DNA from 2 places in the Halomonas sp. GFAJ-1 genome. Region 1 is predicted to be linked to the other one. Evidence: predicted binding sites of a transcription regulator. Region 1 holds the regulator's gene; the other holds the start of a gene.
The links. Region 1 encodes PhoB, which activates phosphate uptake and scavenging genes when phosphate is short. Its sites were predicted from a motif close to TGTCATANNNNTGTCANA; they were not measured.

Region 1 (7,366 bases):
CTCCTTGAATCGGTGAGCATCCTTGCTATGGGACATCCTTGCCCCTTATGTGCTCACTCCTAAGCGTAAGAGTTATTTTCAGCTTTGTAAACTAATGTTACCGATAAAAAATACTAATTACGATGCACTATTTTCTTCAACAACGTCGTCAGGCGTATATTCTTCATCGTCACCGTTCATGTTAGTTGACTCGGGATCGTCAACCACGTCTGGGCCTTGCGTACCGTGATCGGTAGTTAAATCTTCACTGTCATAGTCACCAGGATTTGCATTTTGCGAGTGGCTATCCCTCGGCTCTTCATCAGCCGTTATATCCTGGTTTTGATCAATTGATGAATGGTCCGTGGTGTCAGCAAATGCTAATGGGCTAGCCATCAAGCCAAAACTTACACCTAAAATGCCAGCTTTCTTGAGTAGTTCCTTGGACATCATGTTCCGTCTCCTCGATCGCTGTGATACCGCTAATTTTTAAGGAAGAGTGCCATTGAGGCTTACCAGTTCCAGCGGTGATCTTCCTTAACTAGGTAGTTGCACTGCTTGTGCCATCTTGCCAAAAAATAATATAAAACAAATTAAATACAGGGGCTTATAGACATTATTCGATTATTTATAGCCACTCTAAAAGCGCTGTCAAAGCTGCAAAAGTGGCTAAAAATGACACATGCGCAGCGTTTGACCATCCTTAACAGACAATCTGGCACACTTGTACAAGCGTTGTCTTTTTTAGGGAACGCGTGCTTCTTTGTAACAGGAATTGTTTGACCAGCACCGCCGTTGAATTCAGTGGTTGAATGCAGGGTTTGAAAACGCAGCGTGGTTTTTTAAAAGGCGGTATTAGCCACCAAGGCCCGTGTGGCAGGAAATACGCAGCGAAACTGCGCGCCTTCGCCAGGACGGGAGACTATCTGTAGCTGAGCATCGTGGCGCAGCAATACATGCTTAACAATGGCTAATCCCAGGCCTGTGCCCCCAGTGGCGGTGCTGCGTCCTTTATCAACTCGGTAGAAGCGTTCAGTCAGCCGGGGGATATGCACCGGATCGATCCCCTCGCCGTTATCCTCCACCGAGATGTAAGCGCTACCGTTCTCCAGGGTGACCCAACGCAGGGTTATTTGGCTGCCTGCAGGGGTGTAGCGCACCGCGTTAAAGGCAAGATTAGAAATAGCGCTGCGGATTTCCTGCTCGCTGCCCACTAGCTGGGCCTCGCTCTCAACACTTACGTGGATGCTATGCAGCTGGCTACTCGGCACTTGATCGCCTTTCTGCTGGCCGGAGAGCGCCAAGGCATCCTGGCGAATGCTCTCAAGTAACGGCCCAACGACCAGTGGTTGGTGGTCTTTTCCACCTTGGTCAATTTCCAACCGAGAAAGCAGTAGCAGGTCATTCACCAAGCTCTGCATGCGCTTGGTTTGTTCCTCCATCTGACCAATTCCCCGGCCTAAGCGTGGCGGCAGCTGGTCGCTTAAGTCGCTGTAGGTCTCCAAATAGCCGGAAAGCACCGTTAGCGGTGTGCGCAGCTCATGGGAAACATTCGCGACAAAGTCACGCCGCATCTGCTCAAGACGATGCAGCCGGGTAATATCCCGCGCCATGACGAGACGCTCATCGTCTCCATAGAGGGTAATCTGATACTGCAGAATTTGGCGTTCATCAATTGGCGAGGTTAGCGTTAACGGTTCGCTATACTCGTTGGCATTGAAGTAGCTGATGAAACGCGGGTCACGCAGCAGATTCGTAATATGCTGCCCGCGGTCATGGGCGGTTTGTAGGCCCAGCATCTCAGTGGCGGCACTGTTCCACCACTCAAGGTCACCATGGCGGTCTAACATGACGACGCTGTCGCGCATGGCTTCCGATGACTCTTGAATACGCCCGAGGGTAGCCCGTAAGCGGGTTTGGGTAATGCGCTGGCTCTTTTGGTAACGGTAGAGCCGATCAAATAGCTCGCCCCACATGCCCCGCGCCGAAGGCGGTTCATCCTGGGGATGCAGCGTTAGCCATTGAAAAAGCGCCAGCAGTTGGCGCAAATGGTAAAACAGGCACACCGCAAGCCCTGCGGCCAACCCTAACCCAGGCGCGCTTAGCGCCCAGCCCAGCAAGACCCCTAAGGTAGCCAGCCAAGCAATTCGCCACAGCTCACGACTCCAGAGACGCACCATTTACACCCGAGCGGAGAAGCGGTATCCCGTGCCTCGTACCGTTTGGATAAGGTTTTGGTGGGCTTCACCTAGCGCTTTACGTAAGCGGCGAATATGTACATCAACAGTGCGCTCTTCAACGTAGACGTTGCCCCCCCATACTTGATCAAGCAGTTGGCTGCGGGTATAGGCGCGCTCTTGGTGGGTCATAAAAAACTGCAGCAGGCGGTACTCTGTGGGACCCATTTCCAGCGGTTCACCATGGGCGCTTACCCGATGGCTTACCGGGTCGAGCATTAGGCCATTAATCTCAATGGGGTCTTCCACACCCCGGGGGGTGGTACGCCTTAGCACGGCTTTCAAGCGCGCGACCAGCTCACGGGGCGAAAATGGCTTAGTGATGTAATCGTCGGCACCCGCTTCAAGACCTTGAATCTTATTATCCTCTTCGCCCTTAGCAGTAAGCATAATAATGGGTATTTCAGCTGTAGACTCTTCGCGTTTTAGGCGCCTTGCAAGCTCAATACCGCTGGTGCCGGGCATCATCCAATCCAGTAGCAGCAAATCAGGCTGATGGTCGACAACCATCGCATGAGCATCTTGGGCGTTATCCGCTTCAAGCACGTGATAGTCAGCCATTTCCAGCGCCACTGCGATCATTTCGCGAATCGGCGCCTCATCATCGACAATCAAAACGGTCTTGGCGGTCATTCCTGGGCCTCACGGTGTGCAATGAAACTAGCTCATAGAAAAACAGTTCAATGAAATATCTGTGACGATAACACCATGGCTTAGTGACAATTTTATGACACTCAGCGTATTTAGCCAGTGATTGGCCACCAGCTCAGAGCAATACCGGCAAAAATAAGCAGGCCCGACCAGTAATTATTCAAAAACGCCCGGAAGCAGCCATCACGCTCACGGTGCGCTATCAACCGCTGCTGATGGACAAACGTCGCTGCCATCGCTATTAGCCCTAGCCAGAAAAAACCGCCTAACGCTACTCGTAGCCCTACCCAGGTTAATAGCGCCAGCGTAGCAAGCTGTAGCAGGCCAATGATTAATCGATCAGCATCTCCGAACAGCACCGCCGTTGATTTAATACCGATTTTTAAGTCATCGTCGCGATCAACCATGGCGTACTGGGTATCGTAGGCCACGGTCCACAATACGTTGGCGAAAAACAGCAGCCATGCTTCAAGGGGCACGCTCCCCAGCACGGCACCAAACGCCATCGGTATCGCCCAAGAGAAAGCCGCTCCTAGTACCACTTGGGGAAAGTGGGTGTAGCGCTTCATAAAGGGGTAAATAAACGCCAGTACCAAGCCCCCAATAGAGAGCAAAACCGTAAACCAGTTAGTAAGCAGCACCAGAATAAACGCAATCGCCACTAGCCCAACAAACAGCAGCTGCGCTTCGGTTTCGCTGATACGCCCGGTGGCGAGCGGCCGATGCTTGGTGCGTTTCACATGGCCATCAAAGTGGCGGTCCGCATAATCGTTTACCACACAGCCCGCCGCGCGCATTACATAAACACCGGCAATAAAGATCAGCAATACATTTCGCCCAGGTACTCCCTCTGCCGCAATCCACAGCGCCCACAGGGTTGGCCACATCAAAAGCCAGGTACCAATGGGCCTATCCAGGCGCATCAGTTGTAAAAAATCCGCCACCCGAGCCCACCCCGTTGGCCGCAACAGAGAACGATCCATGCTTACCTCACGAATAAAGATGCAGTGTTAGCCTAGCGCGAAGGCAGGCCAAGATCATCCGCCATGGTGGATAAAAAGTACTCTTGAACCAGCAGCGAAAGCCCGCTGTGCTGAAAAACTGAGCGCCGCCCCCATACGCCAGCCACATTTGGCGCGCAAAGCCGGTGGGCAAAACAGGGCCAATGCTTGGTGGCGTAAAGGGGGCCACGCACTAAATCAGGCTGGCGAAACAGCCAGCTGCCCAAAGAGCGTTCGCCGAGCCCCTCTAACCCTTTCCCCTGCAGCTGGGTCAGCGGCGCTACCGAGCGGGCCACCACCCAAGGCGTATCGTCCACACAGAGCGCTACTTCCCGCAGCCACGCATAGCGGCGCGGCTCAATACCCAAGGCCAGCGCCTCATCCCGCTGAGGCAAGCCAATTGTCTGGCGTAATAAGCGCACCCGAAACGGTTTATCGGCTGCCGCCGCGGTTAGCCGCGCCGTTAACGAATCGGTAGAAGCCACCCATTGCCGCCAGGGTGCGCTCATCGCAGGGCGCAGCGCATTAACGGGTAGCCAATGCATAAAAGGCTGGGCTTGCCGGAAAATTGGGGCCGTCACCGGGTTCTCCAAGGCAGTCAAAAAAGTGAGCGGTAGTGTAACATGGTGCTCTGACAGGCTTTTGTTCCACCGACTTTTGGTGACTGCATGCCCCCACCGATTGAACAACGCGCCGACGCCCCCCACGCAGCGCTGGTGATTATTGGCACCGGCATGGCAGGTATTGGGCTTGCCCGCGCCCTGCGCCGCCAAGGCGATACCCGTACCATCGCTCTGTTGAGTGCTGACAGCGGCGACGAATACAGTAAACCGCTGCTTTCCACCGGCTTTGCCAAACGCATTGGCCCCGAAAAGCTGGCCCAGCGCAGCGCAGCCGACGTAGCAGAAGAGCTTAACGCAACGCTAGTTACCCACACCCAGGTTGTCCAACTGGATGTGGATAACCAAAAGGTGCGGTTGAGTGACGCCCGAGAGTTTTACTATGACGACTTAGTTTTAGCGACGGGCGCGGCCCCACGCGCGCCCTTCAGCGTGCCCGAGCGCCTTAGCAGCCGCTGCTTCAACGTGAACGACTTAGATGATTACCGCCGTTTTCATACCGCACTAACACAAGGCCCCACGCGGGTCGCGGTGATTGGTGCCGGGCTGGTGGGCTGCGAGTTTGCTAACGACCTGATTGCTGGCGGCCACCACGTCAGCCTATTGGCCCCCGAAAACACGCCGCTAGCGCGCCTACTGCCCGAACCGCTAGGCCGCGCGCTAGCCACAGCCTTTGAAGAGGCGGGCATAACACTCCACCTGGGCCACGCCATTACGGCAATAACCGACGCCGTTAATGACCACGCTATAGACATCCAGCTTGATAACGGCGAGTCGTTTCAAGCCGATAAGGTGTTAATGGCCACGGGACTTACCCCACGCACCGCGCTAGCAAACGCCTCTGGGCTCGCGGTGGCCTCTAGCGGTATACAAGTGGACCGCTACTTGCGCACGTCTGAGCCTAACATTTACGCCTTAGGCGACGTGGCCTGTGTTGAAGGTGTTAACGCCATGTACGTACAGCCGCTTCAGGCCAGCATTAAAGCATTGGCGGCTACCCTAAGCGGCACGCCCACTCGCGTCGCCTTTGGCGCATGGCCGGTCATCGTAAAAACAACGCTACTCCCCGTGGTGGCCTACCCGCCGTTAACCACGCCCGAAAAGTGGCGAATTGAAGGAGAAGGGGGAGAAATGGCAGCGTTGGCAGAAGATAAAGACGGTCGTTTGATTGGTTTTGCGTTGACAGGCGGCTGCGTGAGAAGGAAAGTGGAGCTTTCCAGAGCAGCCCCTGCGCTGCTAGGCTGATTTTCGCCGCATTCACGACTAGTCTAAGAAGCTGGACCAGCCGGGTAATGCTTAAACAACACTGTTTCTTACACATCACAAGCGTACGCTTGATTCTGTTACAAGGGAGTTTCCTCTATGCGCAAACCTGAACTCGCCGCTGCTATTGCTGAAGGTGCCGACCTTTCCAAAGACAAAGCGGGCCAAGTCCTCAACGTCATCCTGGATGAGATCACGAACAGCGTCGCCAAGGGCGAAGACGTCGCCCTGATTGGTTTTGGTACTTTTACCGTTCGCGAACGTGCCGCACGTACCGGCAAGAATCCGCAAACTGGCGCCCCGTTACAAATTCCCGCCAGCAAAAACGTTGCCTTTAAGCCAGGCAAAGCGCTCAAGGACGCCGTTTCCTAATGAAGCTAACGCTTACGCTGTGGCTGCTGAGTTTTATGCTCAAGCGTGCCCTACGCCGCAAGCCGCGCTTTAAAGAGCAGCTAGAACGCATGCGCGGACTGGACTGGGGGATTGCCACCGAAGACTTAAGCATTGCCCGCTACTACCGGATGACGCCCCAAGGGGTAACCACCGGCAAAGGCTTGCCCGTTGACCTTGATCTTGAGCTACGTTTTCGCGACCAAGATGCCGCGCTACGCATCCTCAAGAAGCCGACCCAGCAGGCATTTCTAGACGGCATGGTAAACGGCGAGGTGCGCCTCGTCGGCGACTCCGCCGATATGAACAAGCTGCAAAAGCTGTTGAAGTATTTGTAACGCTAGTGGCTCTATTGCTTGCCGCCTATTGCCCCGCAGCCCATCGCACTGCGGGGCTTTTCGTTGATAGGCCACAACAGCGTCTCCCTAGCCATGCGGCAACGCAGCATATAAACTAAAGTCTAACAACCTCTGCCTACAAGAGCCCCTATGCCGCTTTCACTGCCCCTACGGCGCCTTTGGACACTGGATAAGTTCGCCTATAGCCTGCGGGTGTTTATCGCCTTCAGCGGGGCGCTGCTGTTTAGCGGGGTAGCGGGAGACGTGGCACTGGTGATCCCGCTGTTTTTAGGCATTATCGCAAGCGCGCTTTCAGAAACCGATGACAGCTGGCAGGGGCGCCTACAAGCGTTGGCCGTCACCCTGTTATGCTTTGCCTCGGCGTCGTTTGTGGTGCAGTGGCTATTCCCGTGGCCGTGGCTGTTTGCCCTTGGGTTGGCACTCTCTACCTTCACGTTGATTATGCTGGGCGCCATCGGCCAGCGTTACGCCACTATTGCCTCGGGCACGCTGATTCTATCGATTTACTCGATGATCAATATTGAACAGCACGGCGGCGTGGATGAAGACGTCGCCGCTCGCCAACTGCTGCTATTAGCCGGGGCAGCGTGGTACGGGGTTATTTCTGTTGTGTGGTGCGCGCTGTTCTCCCGCCAGCCGGTCAAGCAGAGCATGGCCAGGGTATATAAAACTCTGGGCGAGTTTTTAATTCTCAAATCTGCGCTGTTTGAACCCGTGCGCGGCGTGGATATAGAGGCCCGCCGGGTGGCGCTGGCGCGGCAAAATGGCCTTGTGGTCGATGCCCTTAACCAAGCGAAAGAGATGATTTTCCGCCGCCTAGAAGGCCAGCGCGGGAGTCGCAAGCTTAACCGCTACCTGCGGATATA
Region 2 (7,366 bases), on a different contig from region 1:
CGCTGTCGGTAATCCTTGTATTAGCGCTAAAGGCGACAGAGTTACCATCCAAGACAATTCCATCGCTGGAAGCGGTAATCCCTTTGCCTGGCGACCAGTGACCGTGTACTGAGTCAAACTCTAATAAGTGGGCAAACGTTGCCGCATCACCGCCTGGATCATTAATGCGAATCAGCTCAACGGCCCCTGCTTCAACCTCAGCCCACAGGCTGCGCAGCGCCAAGCGTCCAATACGACCAAACCCGTTAATACCGATACGTAATACCATGAATAAACTCTCCTAAACAGGTGCGTTCTAGATTACTTTTTATATGCGATAAATCATATGTGTGCAGTTAAAAAAATACCAACAGGCTTGCCATTGGGTAGGCTAGCCTGTTGGTAATGTATCGCTAGCCGTAACGGCCCGTAATGTAGTCTTCGGTTTGCTTTTTGTCGGGTTCGGTAAAGACTTTATTGGTTTCACCAAACTCGACTAAATCACCCATATACATAAACGCGGTGTAGTCAGAAACACGCGCCGCTTGCTGCATATTGTGAGTAACAATCAATATAGTGTATTTCTCTTTGAGCTCGCTCATAAGCTCTTCAATTTTGAGCGTCGAAATAGGATCCAGTGCAGAAGCAGGCTCATCAAGCAGCAGCACTTCTGGCTCAATGGCAATGGCACGCGCAATTACGAGGCGCTGCTGCTGACCACCTGAAAGGCCAAAAGCGTTATCGTTGAGTCGATCCTTCACCTCATCCCATAACGCTGCGCCTTTAAGCGATTGTTCAACGATGTCATCGAGTACAGAACGATTATTAATGCCCTGCAGCCGCAGCCCGTAAGCGACATTTTCATAGATCGATTTAGGGAAAGGGTTGGGCTTTTGAAATACCATGCCTACCTTGCGACGCAGTTCAGCAACGTCAACGCTACGATCATAAATATCATTGCCGTCTAAAAGAATTTTGCCTTCTATCCGGCAAATATCGACAAGATCGTTCATCCGGTTGAAACAACGCAGCAAGGTAGATTTTCCACAGCCGGAAGGCCCAATAAAGGCGGTTACTTTCTTGTGTAAAATATCCATGTTGACGCCTTTTAGCGCCTGATCTTTGCCATAAAATAAATTGAGATCGCGTACTTTAAACGTAATATCTCGGTTGGTCATGGCGTGATCTTTGGTAGTGGCAATTGCTTCAAGCGTCATCTTAAATCCTCTTTACATCCTTTGGGGTCTAACGCCCAGACGAATAGGGTATTTGGGTGATTATTTAATCTGAAGCCGCACGGAATTTTTCGCGCAGACGGTTCCGGATACTAATAGCGGCCAAGTTCAGCACGATAATAAGTATCACCAGTACCAACGCCGTTGCGTATACCAATGGGCGGGCTGCTTCCACATTGGGGCTTTGGAAACCAACATCATAAATATGGAAACCCAAATGCATAATCTGACGGTCTAAATGTAGGAATGGGAAGCTACCATCAACCGGCAATGTAGGTGCCAACTTCACCACCCCCACCAGCATCAACGGAGCTACTTCGCCAGCTGCGCGGGCAATCGCCAAAATCATGCCCGTCATCATGGCAGGTGTTGCAATAGGGACCACTACCCGCCACAGCGTTTCTGACTTAGTTGCCCCAAGCGCTAACGATCCTTGACGAATATTGACAGGAATTCGCGAAAGCCCCTCTTCAGTCGAGACGATCACGACAGGCAAGGTTAACAGTGCCAAGGTGAGGGACACCCAGATAAGCGCTGGCGAACCAAAGGTTGGACTTGGTAAACGGTCTGAGTAAAACAGCTGATCAATAGACCCGCCAAGTGTGTAGATGAAGAAACCAAGACCAAATACACCGTAAACAATGGACGGAACGCCCGCTAGGTTATATACAGAAATCCGAATTAACCGCAGCAACGGTCCCTGATGAGCGTACTCACGCAAATATATAGCCGCTAGAACACCAAAGGGGCTAACGATCAGCGACATCAATAACACCATCGTCACGGTGCCGAAAATGGCCGGGAAGATCCCTCCAGCGGTGTTAGCTTCACGAGGTTCACCGCTTATAAATTTCCAAAATTCTTGAGCATATTCGACCACTTTTTGCGGGAAAGACAGGCTATTAGGCTGCACTGCATGCACAATATCGCCCAAGCGGATTTGCACTTCCTGCCCGCCTACGACGCTCGCGACCAGCGTATCTCTGTTTAACGCATTGCGCAGCGCGCTTATCTCAACCTGTAAATCCTGAAATGCAGATTGAAGTTCTGCTTGGCGAGCAGAAATATTTTCCAATTCAATCGCTAATGCATCGGCAGCGATATCGGGGTTACGCTGAAGAGCACGCTGTCTAATACGCAGTTGCTCCATTTCCGCACTTATAATACCGACGTCATTTCGCTCAATCTGGCGCAATTCCCGGTAGAGGTTATTGCTCCGGGCAATACGCTCTTGCAGCGCATCCCACAGCCCTTCGCCTTCGGCAATCACTTCGCCATTTTCTAAAACTCTTAGCGGGAAGCCAATGAAATCGCCCCATTCACGGCGCTCAATGCGCATAGCGTCAACCGGTGCTTGCCACTCACTCATTTGCAGCTCGGCGTACCAGGCGAAATCTTGCCCCGTCACATCCCGGTTACCCTGCTTAATCAAATGACGTACTACAATGTCGTCATTTTCCAGCTCAGGAGGAACCGCAATACCTGCATCACGGGCGACCGGAACCGGAATCGATTCAGAGCGAACATGCTCGCCCAGTATCATTTGGCCAATACCAAGCTCCGGGTCGCCTACTTGAAATTCGACTATTTCTGTTGGGTAAAAGTGGCTGAGACCTCGCACTGCAATCAAGCCAATTAACCCCAGCACCATAATCACTGATATAGCGACTGCGCCACCGTTCAACCAAATCCAGGGGGCACCGCTTTTCCACCATGATTTCATCACTGTCTCCTGGAATTAAAGGTTGCCGTAACGCTTACGAAGGCGCTGACGCACCAGTTCAGCTAACGTATTCAAGATAAAAGTCATCGCTAGTAGCGTTAGTGCGGCTAAGAACAGCACCCGGAAGTGGCTTGACCCTACTGCAGATTCCGTCAACTCAACCGCGATGTTGGCAGATAACGTGCGCATGCCTTCAAATATGTTGAAGTTCATTACCGGGCTGTTACCGGTTGCCATTAACACGATCATGGTTTCACCTACCGCGCGCCCAAAGCCCATCATCACAGCGGAGAACATACCGATACTGGCCGTTGGCAACACCACGCCCACCACCGTTTGCCAGCGCGTCGCACCTAGCGCCAACGACCCTTGGGTCAGGTGTTTCGGCACATTGAAGACGGCGTCCTCAGCGATAGAGAAAATCGTTGGTATTACCGCAAAGCCCATCGCGATACCTACTACCAGTGCGTTGCGTTGGTCATAGTTAAAGCCGTTGTCCGTTAACCACTGGCGAAGGCTACCGTCGAAGAAGGCGATTTCCACATAGGGGCTAATAGATACACAGAACCAACCCACTAAAATAATAACGGGCGCTAGCAATACGGCTTCCCAACCATCAGGGATGCGGTTTCTAACATTAGATGGCAGTCGGCTCCATGCGAATGCAAACGCGAGCATGGCAATCGGCATCAGTATAAGAATGCCAAAAACAGCGGGGAGTCTATTTTCGATAAAGGGTGCCAACCAAAGACCTGCCAAAAAGCCCAAAATTACCGTTGGTAATGCTTCCATTACCTCGATGGTTGGTTTTACCTTGCCGCGCAATTTAGGCGACATGAAGTAAGCCGTATAAATAGCCCCCATTAGGCCCAACGGTGTGGCAAACAGCATGGCGTAAAAGGCAGCCTTCAAAGTACCGACGGTTAACGGCATAAGGCTCATCTTTGGCTCAAACTCATCACCACCCGCGGTGGACTGCCATACATAGCGCGGCTCACTACTGCCTTCGTACCACACCTTGCGCCAGAGTGAGGTGAAGGAGATACCTGGGTGACGGTTGCTTACGCTTGCCATCTCTAGCAGATTATTCTCATCGACCAAGAGCGCCGTTGAGTTCACAGGGGATATGGCAATGCGGGTCAGCGGCCCATCCATCTTCGTGCTTTTATACACATCTGCCGACGCGGTGGCGTGATGAATACCTAAGTTACCTGCCTCATCGCCTACCAGAAATCCGCGGCGAGCATATTCAGCCTCGATATAAGTAATAGGTGCGTCGTAGCGAGCGAAGTCGCGTATATGCATTAAATCGTGCTGATTTTGACTATTGCGAACGGGAAAGTATTGGCGCACTTGACCATCGCTGGTACCTGCAATAATGGACACCGTGCCATTCAGATACGCCATTTCCGATACGTAGCCGTCATCTGTGACCTTAACCGCTCCGCGATACTCGGGATTATTGAGATTGCCAATATCGTAGTGGTGTATATAGCCGCTGTTATCTGACACGTAGAGGTGTCGGTAACGGTTGTCGATGAGGATTTGACGCGCCTCACCTTCAATTCCAGGTAGCTCTGCTGATGTCTGCTCAATGGTCACAGCGCCCGTCATTACATTTTCGCGCACATCAAAAGAGGTAACTTGTAATGTTCCGTCCTCTAAAGCTGCTGCGGCATAAATGCCGCGGCTACTCATTTGTAACCCGAGCACGCGAATGCTGCGCTCCTCCTCATCAATGGTGATGGGGTCTTCACCTAGCGGAAATTCAAGCACCGGCTCTATTAAACGCTGATTCTCAGGGTATGAAATATTGTAATCCACCACACCCAAGGTTATCTGGCCGTTATCGTAGCCGTAAGCAAAGCTGCGAGTAGTGGCGAACCCTTTCGCAAAGGTGGTTTGCTCAGCGTTTTCAGGACGGGCCATATCAAAGCTTGTGCGGACTGCGCCATCTTCAAGCTCAAAAAATGTGATTCGGCCCGTATTTGAGAAGCTAGCGCCAAGCTCGTCGTAGCGGTCTACCACTAAGTGCTCTAAGGATTCACCCTCTTCAATACCAGGCGCTTGATAGGTTTGCTGCGTCTCTACTTTTGCAGAGGCAAATAGCGGAAAAACTTCCGAAAAAAGGTAAACAAAAATCATCCCTAAAGCGATAACCACCCCGATACCGGCGGCACCTATGCCGTATCGAGAAAAGCTATCTTTGAACATGCGTCTTCGCCTACGTTTTTCGCGCTCTTCAGGGGTGGGCAAAAGCGAGCCACGTCGTTTCAGCGTCGATAATTGGGAAATGTCATTCATAATGGATTGGCAATTCCGGGCAAGTGGAAAGGTACGCTGAGAGTATCCAGCTAACGTGACAAATTGATGACAAGCACTTCATACGGCGCAGATCCCATAAAAAAACCGGGGGTGCAAAGCACCCCCGGCTATTAGATGGTAATCACTTGTTAATCTAGGCCAAGTTCTGCACGAACACGGCTAGCAATTGTTTCTGGAAGCGGGATATAGCCATCGCGCGCTGTCACTTCCTGTCCTTGCTGTGAAAGCACCATGCGCAGGAACTCAGCTTGCTGCGGCGCTAAATCTTCGTTGGGGTGCTTATTTACATAAACGAACAGCTGACGCGCTAATGGGTACTGTTCTTGATCAACTTCAAAGGCTTCTTCACCTTCGTCGCGAGCAACCGGTATAGCACGCACCTGAGAAGTGATGTAGCCGATACCAGAATAACCAATACCATTGATTGACTCACTCACACCTTGAACAACGGAAGCTGATCCAGGCTGCTCATTGATGGAGTCTTTGAAGTCACCGCCGCACAGTGCGTTTTCAGCAAAGAAACCGTAGGTACCAGAGACAGCGTTACGGCTGTAAAGGGTAAAGTCGCGATTCTCCCAGCTACCATCTAGACCCAGCTGACCCCAGCGAGTGATATCATCTGAGTAGCCACAGCGGCGGGTACTAGAGAAAATGGCATCAATTTGCGGGAGTGTGATGCTTTCAATCGGGTTGTCTTGGTTGACATACATTGCCAAGGCATCGATAGCAACCGGCACCATGGTGGGCGGGTAACCATGACGCTCTTCAAACGCCTGAATTTCATTAGTACGCATTGCACGGCTCATTGGGCCAAACTGCGCAGTTCCTTCGGTCAGTGCAGTCGGCGCTGTACCAGAGCCCGCACCTTGAATCTGGATATTAACGTTGGGATAGAAGTTAGCAAATTCTTCTGCCCACAGGGTCATCAGGTTGTTAAGCGTGTCTGAACCGATACTGCTCATGTTGCCTGTGATACCGCTCACTGCTTCATATTCTGGCAGGTTAGGATCAACTGCTAAAGCATGAGTTGAGATCAGTGACGTACCAATAACAGCAGCGGCTAGAGCTTTAAGTTTCATACGAGTCTCCTGGGGGTCAGTAACAGCTTGTGTACTCGATCTTTGTTTGCCGACCGATGGTTGTCACTATAAAAGCGGCTTATGACACTTCGGTGACATACCCCCAGGTTGTTCATGAAACTTTTATGACTATAAACAGGGCATGAGTCGTCAGATCAGCAGACCCAGGGCGGCTAAGGTACATAGCGCAAGCGAGGCGCCCTGAAGCATACGCTTATCTAAACGATGAGCAATGGCATCCGCTAGAGTATTACCCACTAACACCGCCGGTAGGAAAGTGAGCGCCAACTTAAAATGCCAGACGCTCACCAAACCGGCGAGGGCTAACGTGGTAAGAGTTAAGAACGACGTTAAAATAAAGAAAGCGGCGAGATTTCCGCGCATGCGGTCCGGCGAAAAACCGTGCATCAGCAGTACAATAGGTGGGCCGCCTATGGCGGCAACAGTGCCAAATATGCCGGAGAGCACGCCTGCGATAAACAGTGAAATACGATTAACCGGTAGTTTAAAGCGAAAAAGTGTGACCAGTACGGCAAAGAGTACAATCGCGGCAATCAGCTTTTCCAGCACGACCATTGGCGCAGCTAACAGCAACCAGATCCCTAATGCATTGCCCGGTAAACGGCCAATTAAGGCCACACCTATCGCGTCTAAGCTCACCTCGTGCCAGTAGTGGCGCACCATCATTAAAGAAACGGTCAACCCAAACAGCACCAGTATTACCGGCACTAACCGGGGCTCTAACATCAAAAGTAACGGCGCGCCAACAACCGCTAGGCCAAAACCGGTAGCGCGCTGTACAAATGCGCCAAGCAGCAGCACGGCTGAACAGGCTAGCCATACGCCTAATGGCATTTCGATCCACGGCAGTAAGCTACTCATTTGCACCATGCATCACTGACCACTTTCCATTGCGGGTGTTTTGGTTAATTGTCTAACGCCAATATTACCTAGCAACGCAGCCCCTAGCATGGTGAGTACCATTGGCCACAAGTGCTCTACTTGAAATAGCCCTACCAGCACCC

Region 2: the regulator PhoB is predicted to act here: its motif matches at 5,296-5,313, upstream of MOY_RS15255 (ABC transporter permease subunit).

Annotation. Positions count from the first base shown of each region.
Region 1 is NZ_AHBC01000027.1:62,367-69,732, reverse strand. It holds gene MOY_RS07325 (hypothetical protein) at 118-432, opposite strand; gene phoR (phosphate regulon sensor histidine kinase PhoR) at 822-2,156, opposite strand; gene phoB (phosphate regulon transcriptional regulator PhoB) at 2,160-2,849, opposite strand; gene ubiA (4-hydroxybenzoate octaprenyltransferase) at 2,960-3,850, opposite strand; gene MOY_RS07305 (chorismate--pyruvate lyase family protein) at 3,883-4,449, opposite strand; gene MOY_RS07300 (NAD(P)/FAD-dependent oxidoreductase) at 4,537-5,733, shown strand; gene MOY_RS07295 (HU family DNA-binding protein) at 5,851-6,123, shown strand; gene MOY_RS07290 (hypothetical protein) at 6,123-6,479, shown strand; gene yccS (YccS family putative transporter) at 6,630-7,366, shown strand, end outside.
Region 2 is NZ_AHBC01000056.1:5,353-12,718, forward strand. It holds gene MOY_RS15240 (ArsJ-associated glyceraldehyde-3-phosphate dehydrogenase) at 1-268, opposite strand, end outside; gene pstB (phosphate ABC transporter ATP-binding protein PstB) at 393-1,157, opposite strand; gene pstA (phosphate ABC transporter permease PstA) at 1,261-2,937, opposite strand; gene MOY_RS15255 (ABC transporter permease subunit) at 2,953-5,241, opposite strand; gene MOY_RS15260 (PstS family phosphate ABC transporter substrate-binding protein) at 5,391-6,341, opposite strand; gene MOY_RS15265 (sulfite exporter TauE/SafE family protein) at 6,492-7,223, opposite strand; gene MOY_RS15270 (Bcr/CflA family multidrug efflux MFS transporter) at 7,236-7,366, opposite strand, start outside.